DNA from 3 places in the Streptomyces sp. NPDC056835 genome. Region 1 is predicted to be linked to each of the others. Evidence: riboswitches for the same ligand, from Rfam matches in the RefSeq annotation. Region 1 holds a riboswitch; each other region holds the start of a gene.

Region 1 (4,173 bases):
ATTACTGGCAGGCCTCGCAGGACTCGGGGTTTTCCAGGGAGCAGGCGATCGCGTCTTCGGAGACCGCCTGCGCGGGTACGGGTACGGGTACGGCGGCGGTCGCACCCGCCGCCCGCGCGATCCGCGTCGCCGGACGCGAGCGCAGGTAGTACGTCGTCTTCAGGCCCTTCTTCCAGGCGTACGCGTACATCGAGCTGAGCTTCCCGATGGTCGGCGTCTCCAGGAACAGGTTCAGCGACTGGCTCTGGTCGAGGAACGGCGTACGGGCCGCCGCCATGTCGATCAGTCCGCGCTGCGGGATCTCCCACGCCGTACGGAACAGCTCGCGCACCTCCGCCGGGATCCAGCTGAACCCCGCCACCGATCCACTCGACTCGCGCAGCGCCTCGCGCGTCTGCGCGTCCCAGACGCCGAGCCGCTTCAGCTCGTCCACCAGGTACGAGTTGACCTGGAGGAATTCCCCGGACAGCGTCTCGCGCTTGAACAGGTTGGAGACCTGCGGCTCGATGCACTCGTACACGCCCGCGATCGAGGCGATCGTCGCCGTCGGAGCGATCGCGAGGAGCAGCGAGTTCCGCATGCCGCTCGTGGCGATCCGGGCGCGCAGCGCGGCCCAGCGCTCCGGCCAGTTCAGCTCCACGTCGTAGTGGTCGGGGTGCAGCACCCCGCGCGCGGCGCGCGTCTCGGACCAGGCGGGGAGCGGGCCGTTGCGTTCGGCGAGCGCGCAGGACGCCTCGTACGCGGCGAGCATGATCCGTTCGGCGATCTTCGTGGAGAGTGCGGCGGCCTCGGCGGAGTCGAAGGGCAGCCGCTTCTTGAAGAAGACGTCCTGGAGGCCCATCGCGCCCAGGCCCACCGGGCGCCACTTCGCGTTGGAGTCACCGGCCTGCTCGGTCGGGTAGAAGTTGATGTCCACGACCCGGTCGAGGAAGGTCACGGCCGTACGGACGGTCTCGTCCAGCCGCTCCCAGTCGATGTCCCCCGACGCCGGCACGAACGAACCGAGGTTGATGGAGCCGAGGTTGCAGACGGCGGTCTCGCCGTCGTCCGTCACCTCCAGGATCTCGGTGCAGAGGTTGGAGGAGTGGACGACGCGGCCGGGCTCGGCGGTCTGGTTCGCCGTACGGTTCGAGGCGTCCTTGAAGGTCATCCAGCCGTTGCCGGTCTGGGCGAGGGTGCGCATCATCCGGCCGTACAGCTCGCGGGCCGGGATGGTCCTGCGCGCCAGTCCCGCGGCCTCCGCCTCGCGGTAGCGCGTGTCGAACGCGTCGCCCCACAGGTCGACCAGTTCCGGCACGTCGACGGGGGAGAAGAGGGACCAGACGCCGTCCGACTCGACCCGGCGCATGAACTCGTCCGGGATCCAGTGCGCGAGATTCAGATTGTGCGTACGGCGGGCGTCCTCACCGGTGTTGTCGCGCAGCTCCAGGAATTCCTCCAGATCCGCGTGCCAGGTCTCCAGGTAGACGCAGGCCGCGCCCTTGCGCCGGCCGCCCTGGTTGACGGCCGCGACCGAGGAGTCGAGGGTGCGCAGGAACGGGACGATGCCGTTGGAGTGCCCGTTGGTGCCCCGGATCAGCGAACCGCGCGAACGGATGCGGGAGTACGAGAGGCCGATGCCGCCCGCGTGCTTCGAGAGCCGCGCCACCTGGTGGTAGCGGTCGTAGATCGAGTCCAGTTCGTCCAGCGGGGAGTCCAGCAGATAGCAGGAGGACATCTGCGGATGGCGCGTACCGGAGTTGAAGAGGGTGGGGGAGGACGGGAGGTAGTCCAGCCGGCTCATCAGCCGGTAGAGCGCGGCGACCTCGTCGAGCGCGCGGGCGCTGTCGTCCTCGGCCAGCCCTGAGGCCACGCGCAGCATGAAGTGCTGCGGGGTCTCGATGACCTGGCGGGTGATCGGGTGGCGGAGCAGATAGCGGCTGTAGAGGGTCCGCAGCCCGAAGTAGCCGAAGCGGTCGTCGGCTTCCTGGTCGATGAGCGCGTCGAGGAAATCGGCGTGCAGCGTGACGAGGCCGGCCGTACGGTCCGCGATCAGGCCCTCGCGGTGACCGACGGCGACGGACGCGGAGAACGCCACGGCGCCCTGGCCCGCGGCCTCGTCGGCGATGGTGCGGGTCAGCAGCCTGGCCGCGAGCCGGGAGTAGGCGGGGTCCTCGGAGATGAGCCCCGCGGCCGCCTCGGTGGCGAGCTCGCGCAGCTCGGCCTCGTCCGACCGGGCGTTACGGCCGCGCAGCGCGGCGGCGGCGACTCTTCCGGGGTCGGTGTCGGGCAGATCGGCGGTCAGGTCCGTCAGGGTCCGCAGCAGTGCGGTCCCCGGTCCGTCGACCGCCCGCGCGGCGGCCTCGGAGATGCCTGAAGCCGGATCGGCTGGCGCGATGGTCACGTGGTGCTCTCCCTCGCTCGGCTCTGGGCCGTCGGGAGGGGAGCGGGCAGGTTCTCGCGGTACGGACCGTACGACCCGGATCGGGGCAGCACGGCGTACGGCGCCCACCGGCCCATCCACGAGGCCCGGACGTCTCGGCGTCCGATTCGGTCGAACCGGACGCACTGTCGGCAGGTGTTCGGACTCGTGGGTATGGCAAAGCACACCACATCACACCGTTGCGGGACAGTTCCGGATTCGCACCGGATTCCCCTGCGTGACAGCGGGGTCGAGCATACATGTGGGGGCTGGCTCGGGTACCACCCCCCAGATGTTGTGTCGTGCGTCATTCCGTTCGGGCCCGCGCGGACAGCGAAAGGGCCGCCGGATCCCCCTCGTTCCAAGGGATCCGGCGGCCCGTCCAGGCCGTACGCGACCGGTCAGTGGCCTCCGGAGCCGCCCGAGGTCGCGGCCGGCAGTTCGACCTTCACGCCCGGGTCGCCCGCGTCCGCCGTGTAGTCGGACGGGCTCGTCTCGTCCGTGCCCTCCGGGGCCTTGGCCGCGCGGAGGACGAAGGTGAGCGCCACCGTCACCACCAGGTTGAGCACGAACGCGGTGAGGCCGATGTAGCCGATCTCACCCAGCCCCGGGATCTCCTTGGAGCTGCCGCCGAAGTGCGCCTGGGTCGGGCTGGCCACGCCGTACGCCGCCGCCGTGCCGTACACCATGCCGACCGCCCAGCCCCCGAGCAGCGCCCAGCGGTGGAACCAGCGGGTGAAGAGGCCGCCGACCAGGGCGGGCATCGTCTGGAGGATCCAGATCCCGCCCAGCAGCTGGAAGTTGATGGCGACGGTCTTGTCCATGGTCAGGACGAAGACCAGCGCGCCCACCTTCACCAGCAGCGAGACCAGCTTCGAGACCTTGGTCTCCTGCGCGGGGGTCGCGTCCGGTTTGATGAAGTCCTTGTAGATATTGCGGGTGAAGAGATTCGCCGCGGCGATCGACATGATCGCGGCCGGCACCAGCGCGCCGATGCCGATGGCCGCGAAGGCCACCCCCGCGAACCAGTCGGGGAACATCGTCTCGAAGAGCTGAGGGATCGCCAGCTGTCCGTTGTCCACCTTGACCCCGGCGGCGATCGCCATGAAGCCGAGCAGCGCCAGCAGTCCCAGCATCAGTGAGTACAGCGGCAGGATCGTGGTGTTGCGCCGGATCACCTCGCGGCTGCGGCTGGAGAGCGTCGCCGTGATGGAGTGCGGATACATGAAGAGCGCGAGCGCGGAACCGAGCGCCAGCGTGGCGTAGCCCCAGTGCCCGGCCTCGCCCGGCGCGAGCGCGCCGCGTGGCTGGCCGGTCGCCGGGTTGGTCTGCGCGAAGGCGTCGCCCGCCTTGGCGAAGATATCGTCGAACCCGCCCAGTTTGATGGGGATGTAGATGATCGCCACGACGATCACGATGTAGATCAGCGTGTCCTTGACGAAGGCGATCAGCGCGGGCGCACGCAGCCCCGAGGAGTAGGTGTACGCGGCGAGCACACCGAAGGCGATCAGCAGCGGCAGGTCCTTGATGAACCAGTGGGTGTTCTCACCGCCGCCGACGCCCATCACGTCCAGCACCGCCTGGATGCCGACGAGTTGGAGCGCGATGTACGGCATCGTGGCGAGGATGCCGGTGACGGCGACCGCCAGCGACAGCCCCTTCGATCCGAACCGGCCCCGTACGAAGTCCGAGGTGGTGACGTAGCCGTGCTTGTGCGACACCGACCAGAGGCGGGGCAGGAAGGTGAAGATCAGCGGGTAGACCAGGATCGT
Region 2 (4,173 bases), on a different contig from region 1:
CGAGTACGGTCGCGCCCTCCTCGCCCGCCAGCAGCAGATCGAGCGGTCTGGCCAGCGCCATGAGCAGCACGGTGCCGAGGGTGAGGACGACCGCGGGCAGGAGCAGGGTGGACCAGCGGGCGCTGCCGAGGCCGCCGAAGGTCCAGTAGATGGCTTCCTCGAAGTGCTCGGGGCGGGCCGAGATGATCAGGATGAGGGTGGTGAGCGCCGAGAGGATGTACGAGACGGTGACCCCGGCGAGGACGAGCCGGCCGCCGGTCATCGTGGAGCGGCGGCGGGCCAGCCCGTACACCAGCGCCAGGGCGAGGAGCGAGCCGGCGAAGGCCGCGGCGGGCATGGCGAGGGTGGTGGTGATCCCGCCGCCGATGCCGAGGACCATGACCAGCACGGCGCCGGCGGACGCGCCGGAGGAGATGCCGAGGAGGAAGGGGTCGGCGAGCCGGTTGCGTACGAGCGCCTGGAGGACGGCGCCGACGACGGCGAGCCCGGCGCCGACGATCACACCGAGCAGCACGCGGGGCAGCCGTACGTCGAGCACGATGGTGCGGTAGGGGCTGGGGTCGGCGTCGCCGGTGAGGATGGTGATCACCTGGCCGGGCGGAATGCGTACGGAGCCGAGGGCGAGGCCCGCGACGACGGCGGTGGCGAGCGCGGCGGCGAGGCAGCCGAGCACCAGGGTGTAGCGCAGCCGCCCGTGGCCGGGCGGGGTGGTCCGGGTCATGGCCGGGGCCTACTTGACGGACTCGGGGTGGAGCTGCGCGGCGAGCCGTTCGATGGCGTCGGGGGCGCGTACGCCGAGGACCACGTCCGAGAGCGGCATGACGGCGAACCGCTTGTTCTTGATGGCCGGTACGTCCTTGAGCACGGGGTCCTCCAGCAGCCGCTTCTTCTTCTGGGCGACGGTGGTGGAGCCGTAGTCGTGGATGACGATGACGTCGGGCTTGCGGGCGACGACCTGTTCCCAGGTGGCGTCGGCGAAGGACTTGCCGAGGTCGGCGAAGACGTTGCGGCCGCCGGCGCGGGTGATCAGTTCGTTGCCGATGCCCTTGCCGCCGGCGGTGAAGGCGGTCTTGTCGCCGCTGTCGTAGACGAAGACGGAGACCGGCTCGACGCCCTTGAGCGGGGCGGCGGTGTCCGTGACGGTGGTGCGGGCTGCGGCGATCCACTTCTCGGCGCGGTCGGGGACGCCGAAGGTGCGGCCGGTCTCGCGGACCTCCTGGTAGACGTCGTCGAGGGAGGTCTTGTCCTCGGGGCAGTTCTCCAGGTTGAGCCGGGTGTGGATACCGGCGGCCTTGAGGTCGTCGCGGCTGCGGCCGTCCTTGGCGGCGAAGGCGCTCGCGTAGCCGCCGTAGACGAAGTCGGGGTTGGCGGCGAGCAGCCGCTCCTTGGAGGGGTACTCCTTGGCGAGCACCGGGACGCTCTTGTACGCCTTCTCGTAGGCGGGGAGGATCCGGTCGTCCAGATAGGCGGTGCCGACGAGGGACTTCTCCAGGCCGAGCGCCAGCATCACTTCGGTGACGTGCTGGTTCATGGTGACGACCCGCTTCGGCGGCGCCTGATAGGTGGTTTTCACCCCGCAGTTGGTGACGGTGTACGGGAAGCCGGGCGCGGTGGTCGCGGCCCGCGCGCCGTCCTTCGCGTCCGTGGAGGCGGAGCCGCCGCAGGCGGTGAGCGGGAGCAGCAGGGCGGATATGACGGCGGGCATGAGCGCACGGCGCCGGGACAGCACAGACACGGCAGGGCCTCCTCCGGGGGATTTCCGCGTCCCCTGGCTGGTGGGAGAAGGGCGGCAGGTCAGTTCCTGGCTGCCAAGCTGGGCTTGGTCACAGTGGCGGGACCGCGCCGGATTCACACCGGCTTCCTGATCCCCACCGCCTCGGTTCGGCGCTCAGTTTGTCAGACCGTGTGAGCGCCGCGGACAGGACCTAGACGATCTCGACGTCCTCTTCCGTGACCTCGCCCTCGACGATGCGGTACGAGCGGAACTGGAAGGGGCCCGAGTCGTCGTGGTCGGCGGTGGAGACGAGGACGTAGTGGGCGCCCGGCTCGTTGGCGTACGTGATGTCCGTACGGGACGGATACGCCTCGGTCGCGGTGTGCGAGTGGTAGATGATCACCGGCTCTTCGTCCCGGTCGTCCATCTCCCGGTAGAGCTTGAGCAGATCCGCCGAGTCGAACTCGTAGAAGGTGGGCGAGCGCGCGGCGTTGAGCATGGGGATGAACCGCTCGGCCCGGCCGGTCCCGGCGGGACCCGCGACCACGCCGCACGCCTCGTCGGGATGGTCGGCGCGCGCGTGCTCGACGATCTTGTCGTGCAGGGCCTGGGTGATGGTGAGCATGGAGAAAATATAAAGGGACGAGTACGGCCCCCGGATCCGGGAGGGAGTTTCCCGGTTCCGGGGGCCGTCCTGGGTCCTCGCGGCCCTACTCGGCGGAGGCGTACTCCCGGGGGGAGTCGCCCGCCGTGACGCGCGGGGCGCGGCGCTTGAGGTACTGCCAGCCGATGAGGAGACAGACCGCCCAGACCGCCCCCACGTAGAGGGAGACCCGCGCGTCCTTGTCGTACGCGATCAGACAGGTGACGAGGGCCAGGAAGCCCACCGCGACCCAGCTGAACACCGAACCGCCCGGGGCGGGGAACGACGAGGCGGGCAGCAGGCCCGCCCGTACCCCGCGGCGGTAGCGGATATGGCTGAGCAGGATCATCATCCAGGTCCAGATGCCTGCGGCCGTGGCCACGGACGTCACATAGCCGAAGGCCTTCTCCGGGACGATGTAGTTGAGGACCACACCGATGCCCATGAGGGCGACGGAGACGGTGATGCCGAAGGCCGGGGTCTTGCGGGAGTTGAGCTTGCCGAAGAGTTTCGGCGCCTCGCTGTTGGCGGCGAGGTCGCGCAGCATCCGGCCGGTGGAGTACATGCCCGAGTTGCAGGAGGAGAGCGCGGCGGTCAGCACGACGAAGTTGACGATGCCGGCCGCGAGCGGGATGCCCATCTTCTCGAAGGCGTGGACGAAGGGGCTGGCGCCCGCCGAGAACTCGGTCCACTTGACGACCGCGAGGATGACGGACAGCGCGCCCACGTAGAAGACGATGATGCGCCAGGGCAGGGTGTTGATCGCCTTGGGGAGGGTCTTCTCCGGGTTCTCGGACTCGCCCGCGGTGACGCCGACCAGCTCGACGGCGAGATAGGCGAACATGACGCCCTGGAGGGTCATCAGGCTGGAGCCGATGCCGTTGGGGAAGATCCCGTCGTGTGCCCAGAGGTTGGAGGCGGCGGCGGTGTCACCGGCGTCGGAGAAGCCGAGGGTGAGCACGCCGAGACCGATGACGATCATTCCGATGATCGCGGTGACCTTGATCATCGAGAACCAGAACTCGACCTCGCCGAAGATCTTCACCGAGATCAGGTTGACGCCGAAGAGCACCACCAGGAAGACCAGGGCGCTGACCCACTGCGGGATCTGGGGGAACCAGAAGTGGATGTAGATGGCCGCGGCGGTCAGTTCCGCCATCCCGGTGACGACCCACATCAGCCAGTACGTCCACCCGGTGGCGAAGCCGAAGAACGGGCCGAGGAACTCTCTGGCGTACTCCGCGAAGGAGCCGGAGACCGGCCGGTAGAGGAGCAGCTCGCCGAGCGCCCGCATGATGAAGAAGATCACGACGCCGGCGAGGGCGTACATGAGGATGATGCTGGGTCCGGCCTTGGCGATATTCGCTCCGGCGCCCATGAAGAGCCCGACGCCGATGGCGCCGCCGATGGCGATCATCTGGACCTGACGGCTGCCGAGCCCGCGCTCGTAGCCCTCCTCCGGGGCGCTGCCGCCGGTCGGTCCTCCGGCGGTCCCGTCGCCGCCGTACTCCTTGTCGACCTGCGCAGAGGTCATGGTCGTGCGCCCTTTCTCCATGCAGATCCGCGCCGTGCTCGGCCGCGGACCAGTTCCCGATCCCCCCCGGATATGGATGGAGTGCCGCCGGCGGTCGGCCGGCCGAAGCACCCCCGGGGACAGGGGTGGCGTCCCCGGGGGGTCGTGCAGATCTATCACGGCGAACCCGGCGTTCAGCGGTGCGCGTTGTGGCACAGGCCACAGGGAGAAGCGGACGAATCGCACCGCGAACCGCAAAGGTCGCCGGAGCGGTGACGGGATCGTTATGCCGAATTGAGCGTC
Region 3 (4,173 bases), on a different contig from region 1:
TCCCGCCTGGCCGACCTGACACCGGCTCTGCCCGGTACGAGCCGGCCGCCGACCATCGCATCCGAACCGGACGCCGTGGCTGGGGGCCGGCAGGGGCTCAAGGGCTGTCCCGTGATGCCCGGCCGGCGTGCGACACCACGTGCGTAACGTACTCGTTCGGGTGCCGAGGCCAGGAGCGCGAGGTCGTCATACTCCTTGAGTGTCAGAGCCACCACGGCCTGACCGTCGACGACAACGTGCCGGGGATCGGGCTTCGCCCTATGGTGCCTTCCGCCACTCGACTCTCAACGTGTCCGGTCTGCGGGGCTGCTGCCCGCTCGTGGCCGGGCCGGGGCGGACACCCATGGGTCTCCGCCCCGGCGCGATGGGAATCAGGGGTTCTCGGAGGCCAGTTCCGCGCGGATCTCACGGGCGGCGGTGACCAGGTTCTCCAGTGAGGCCCGGGTCTCGGGCCAGCCGCGGGTCTTCAGACCGCAGTCGGGGTTCACCCACAGTCGTTCGGCCGGGATGGCCTCAAGTCCCTTACGGAGGAGAGCCGCCACCTCCTCGGCGCTGGGGACCCGCGGGGAGTGGATGTCGTAGACACCGGGGCCGGCCTCGCGCGGGTAGCCGTGCTCGGCCAGTTCACGTGCGACCTGCATGTGGGAGCGTGCGGCCTCCAGGCTGATGACGTCGGCGTCGAGGTCGTCGATGGCCTGGACGATGTCCCCGAACTCCGCGTAGCACATATGGGTGTGGATCTGGGTGTCCGGCCGTACGCCGCTGGTGGTGAGCCGGAACGACTCGGTCGCCCAGGCCAGGTAGGCGGCATGGTCGGCGGAGCGCGGCGGCAACGTTTCACGCAGGGCCGGTTCGTCGACCTGGATGACCGATGTACCCGCCGCCTCAAGGTCATTGACCTCGTCGCGCAGGGCGAGCGCGACCTGGCGCGCGGTGTCGCCGAGCGGCTGGTCGTCGCGGACGAAGGACCAGGCGAGCATGGTGACCGGTCCGGTGAGCATGCCCTTGACGGGGCGGTCGGTCAGCGACTGCGCGTACGTCGTCCAGCGCACCGTCATCGGCTCGGGACGGGAGATGTCCCCGGCCAGTACCGGGGGCCGGACGTAGCGGGTGCCGTAGGACTGTACCCAGCCGTGCTGGGTGGCGAGGTAGCCGGTGAGCTGTTCGGCGAAGTACTGCACCATGGCGTTGCGTTCGGGCTCACCGTGGACCAGCACGTCGATCCCGGCCTTCTCCTGGAAGGAGAGGACTTCCCGGATCTCGTCCTTGATCCGCTCCTCGTATCCGGCGGTGTCGATCCGCCCGGTCCGCAGGTCGGCCCGCGCGGTGCGCAGTTCGGTGGTCTGCGGGAACGAACCGATGGTCGTCGTCGGCAGCGGCGGAAGGCCGAGGTGTGCGCGCTGGGCGGCGGTCCGTTCGGCGTACGGCTGCGTGCGCCGTCCGTCCGCGTCGGTGATGGCCGTGGTGCGGGCACGCACGGCGGGATCATGGGTCAGCGCGGACCCGGCCCGGGATGCCAGGTCGGCACGGTTCGCCGCGAGTTCGGCCGCGATGGTGTCGGTGCCCCGGTCAAGACCGCGCGCCAGGACGGTGATCTCCTGTGTCTTCTGCCGGGCGAAGGCGAGCCAGCGGGCGATCTGCGGATCGATATCGCGTTCGGCCGCGGCGTCCAGCGGTACGTGCAGGAGCGAGCAGGACGCGGAGACGTCCACGCGGTCGGCGAGACCGAGGAGCGTGCCGAGGGTCGCGAGAGACTTCTCGTAGTCGTTGATCCAGACGTTGCGGCCGTTGACGACACCCGCGACCAGGCGCTTGCCGGGCAGTCCGCCGACCGCCGCGAGGTCTTCGAGGTTGGCGCCGCCCGATTCGGTGAAGTCGAGGGCCAGCCCCTCGACCGGTGCCTTGGCCAGAACGCCCAGCGCGTCGCCGAGCCGCCCGAAGTACGAGGCGACCAGCAGCTTCGGCCGGTCGGTGGCGGCGCCCAGCTCACGGTAGGTCCGGGTGACGGCGTTCAGCTCGGCCGGAGTGCGGTCCTGGACCAGGGCGGGCTCGTCGAGCTGGACCCACTCGGCGCCGGCCGCGCGCAGATCGGCGAGCACTTCGGCGTACACCGGCAGCAGCCGGTCCAGCAGGGTCAGCGGCTCGAAGTCCGCGGCCACGCCCGGCGCGGGCTTGGCCAGCAGCAGATAGGTGACGGGGCCGACGAGGACCGGTCGGACGGTGTGTCCGAGCGTGAGGGCTTCCGTCAGCTCGGCGACCTGCTTGGTGGAGTCGGCGGAGAAGACGGTGTCCGGGCCGAGTTCGGGAACCAGATAGTGGTAGTTCGTGTCGAACCACTTCGTCATCTCCAGCGGGGCGACATCCTGGGTGCCCCGGGCCATGGCGAAGTACCCGTCCAACGCGTCGGCCTCGACCGCCGCGCGGTGCCGCTCGGGGACAGCGCCGACCATGACGCTGGTGTCCAGGACATGGTCGTAGTACGAGAAATCACCGGACGGCACTTCGTGGATGCCGGCGTCGGCCAGCCGCCGCCAGTTCGAACGGCGGAGATCCGCCGCGGTCTCCCGGAGGGCGTCGGCGCTGACGCGGCCCTTCCAGTAGCCCTCGACGGCCTTCTTCAGTTCACGGTTCTGTCCCTGGCGGGGGTAGCCGTACACGGTGGCTCGTGCTGCCGCGGCTGCGGGCTTCGCTGTCACGGAACTCTCCTTCGCGAAGATGTGTCCTGGTATCCCGGAGACGGGACCGAGGACGCGAAGGGACGACCGACCGGGCGGCCCACGACGCTGTGCCGTCCGTGTCTGCCGCTCGATATGTACGCCGACCCGCCCACGAGGTCACCGGGATGTCCGCACGCGATCGGTCGCGTGCGGGCAACGGGCAGGTCTTCGGACTCACGGGCCCGCCTCGTACGTACTGTCACGAGACACCTACTGGCCGTCGCTTCCCAGACCCGTCCGGGTCCAGTGCGTATGACGGCGGTCGTTCCCACTCACCGCTGCGGGGCAGTCCCGGATTTCCACCGGGTTCCCTCTTGCGACGCCCCGCCTGGCGGACAGGGCGAACCAGTTGCAGGGCCACCCTAGAGGGAGGAGGGGGGAGCGCGCATCCCTGCCCGGCCCCGGAGCGCGATACGGGCCTCCGCGCGCGGAGGCGTCGCGGCACGGCGGGGCGCGCCCGGCGGGCACGAGGAAGACGTCACGTCTCCCGGTGGAAGCTCACGCGCCCCTCAGAATTGAATGGGCCCGCTCCGTGGTGGTGCGGAGTGGTTCAGCGGCCGACCGTGTCGGCGTGGGCTCCGTCGCCGGGGACGAGGAGGGCGAGGTGGCCCCCGTCGTCGAGCGGTGTCGGGACGGTGAGTGTGACCAGTTGGACCGCTCGCTCCGCGTCGAAGAGGTGGATCTCGCCGTGCCCGCCCCGGGAGACGGCGACCAGTGTGCCTCCCGGCGAGCCCGCGATCGCCCGGCGCTGGACGCCGTCCCACGGTGTACCGCCGCGACGAGGGGCCCCGGTCATCGCCGGCAGAGGGAGCCGTGCCGTGACGTACGGACGCCCGCCGGGGCCGGTCGGCGCGGCGAGGAGGACGAGTTCGTCGCCGTCGGGGTGGACGCGGGCGTACGCGATATGGCGGGCGGTCACCGCCAATCGGAAGACGAGGCCGGGGCCCAGGTCCAGCCGGCCGGTGCCGCCGGTGTCGAGGTGGTGCCACCAGGCGTCGTTGGTCCAGTCCGGCCACTGCTCGGGATCGGCGGGCCCGCCTCGTACACAGGACCACAGGATCCGCCGGACAGGATCGAGCCGCAGGTAGAAACCTCGTCCGCCGGTCCTGCCGTCGGCCTGCCAGGGCAGTGGCGGCTCGGCGACGAGCCTGTCGCCGTTCCGTCGGGCGCGGTGCACACCTGAGCCCGCCGCGGCGAACAGCCGTCCGGTGAGCGGGTCCAGGGCGTCCCCGTGCCCGTCGTCGTCCGGGAGAGGGAGGCGCTGAACGGCTTCGGCGGGCGGGCAGGCGGGAGCGGCGGCCATCAGGTCGCTGTGCCGGTGGACCGTCAGCTCACCCGGTTCGCGGTGGCGCAGGACGACCAGCGGCTCCCGGCCGCCCACGACGGTGACTCCCGGCTCGCCCACCCGCGTGCGTACGCGCACGGCGCCGGCGCGGCCGGGCGCGCCGAGGTCGAC

Evidence for each region. A riboswitch is a leader RNA that binds a small molecule or an ion and turns the genes downstream of it on or off. The one in region 1 is predicted to bind cobalamin.
Region 2: another riboswitch for cobalamin. It lies ahead of ACFRMN_RS36155 (ABC transporter substrate-binding protein); the one in region 1 lies ahead of ACFRMN_RS11060 (ribonucleoside-diphosphate reductase subunit alpha).
Region 3: another riboswitch for cobalamin. It lies ahead of metE (5-methyltetrahydropteroyltriglutamate--homocysteine S-methyltransferase); the one in region 1 lies ahead of ACFRMN_RS11060 (ribonucleoside-diphosphate reductase subunit alpha).

What each region holds. Positions count from the first base shown of each region.
Region 1 is NZ_JBHUBB010000008.1:34,750-38,922, reverse strand. Features, by position in the region: gene ACFRMN_RS11065 (ribonucleotide-diphosphate reductase subunit beta) at 1-2, opposite strand, end outside; gene ACFRMN_RS11060 (ribonucleoside-diphosphate reductase subunit alpha) at 2-2,383, opposite strand; cobalamin riboswitch at 2,535-2,702, opposite strand; gene mctP (monocarboxylate uptake permease MctP) at 2,803-4,173, opposite strand, start outside.
Region 2 is NZ_JBHUBB010000051.1:35,715-39,887, reverse strand. Features, by position in the region: gene ACFRMN_RS36160 (FecCD family ABC transporter permease) at 1-721, opposite strand, end outside; gene ACFRMN_RS36155 (ABC transporter substrate-binding protein) at 731-1,726, opposite strand; cobalamin riboswitch at 1,775-1,907, opposite strand; gene ACFRMN_RS36150 (Mov34/MPN/PAD-1 family protein) at 1,926-2,339, opposite strand; gene ACFRMN_RS36145 (amino acid permease) at 2,425-3,891, opposite strand.
Region 3 is NZ_JBHUBB010000009.1:185,969-190,141, forward strand. Features, by position in the region: gene metE (5-methyltetrahydropteroyltriglutamate--homocysteine S-methyltransferase) at 372-2,696, opposite strand; cobalamin riboswitch at 2,859-3,082, opposite strand; gene ACFRMN_RS12915 (hypothetical protein) at 3,268-4,173, opposite strand, start outside.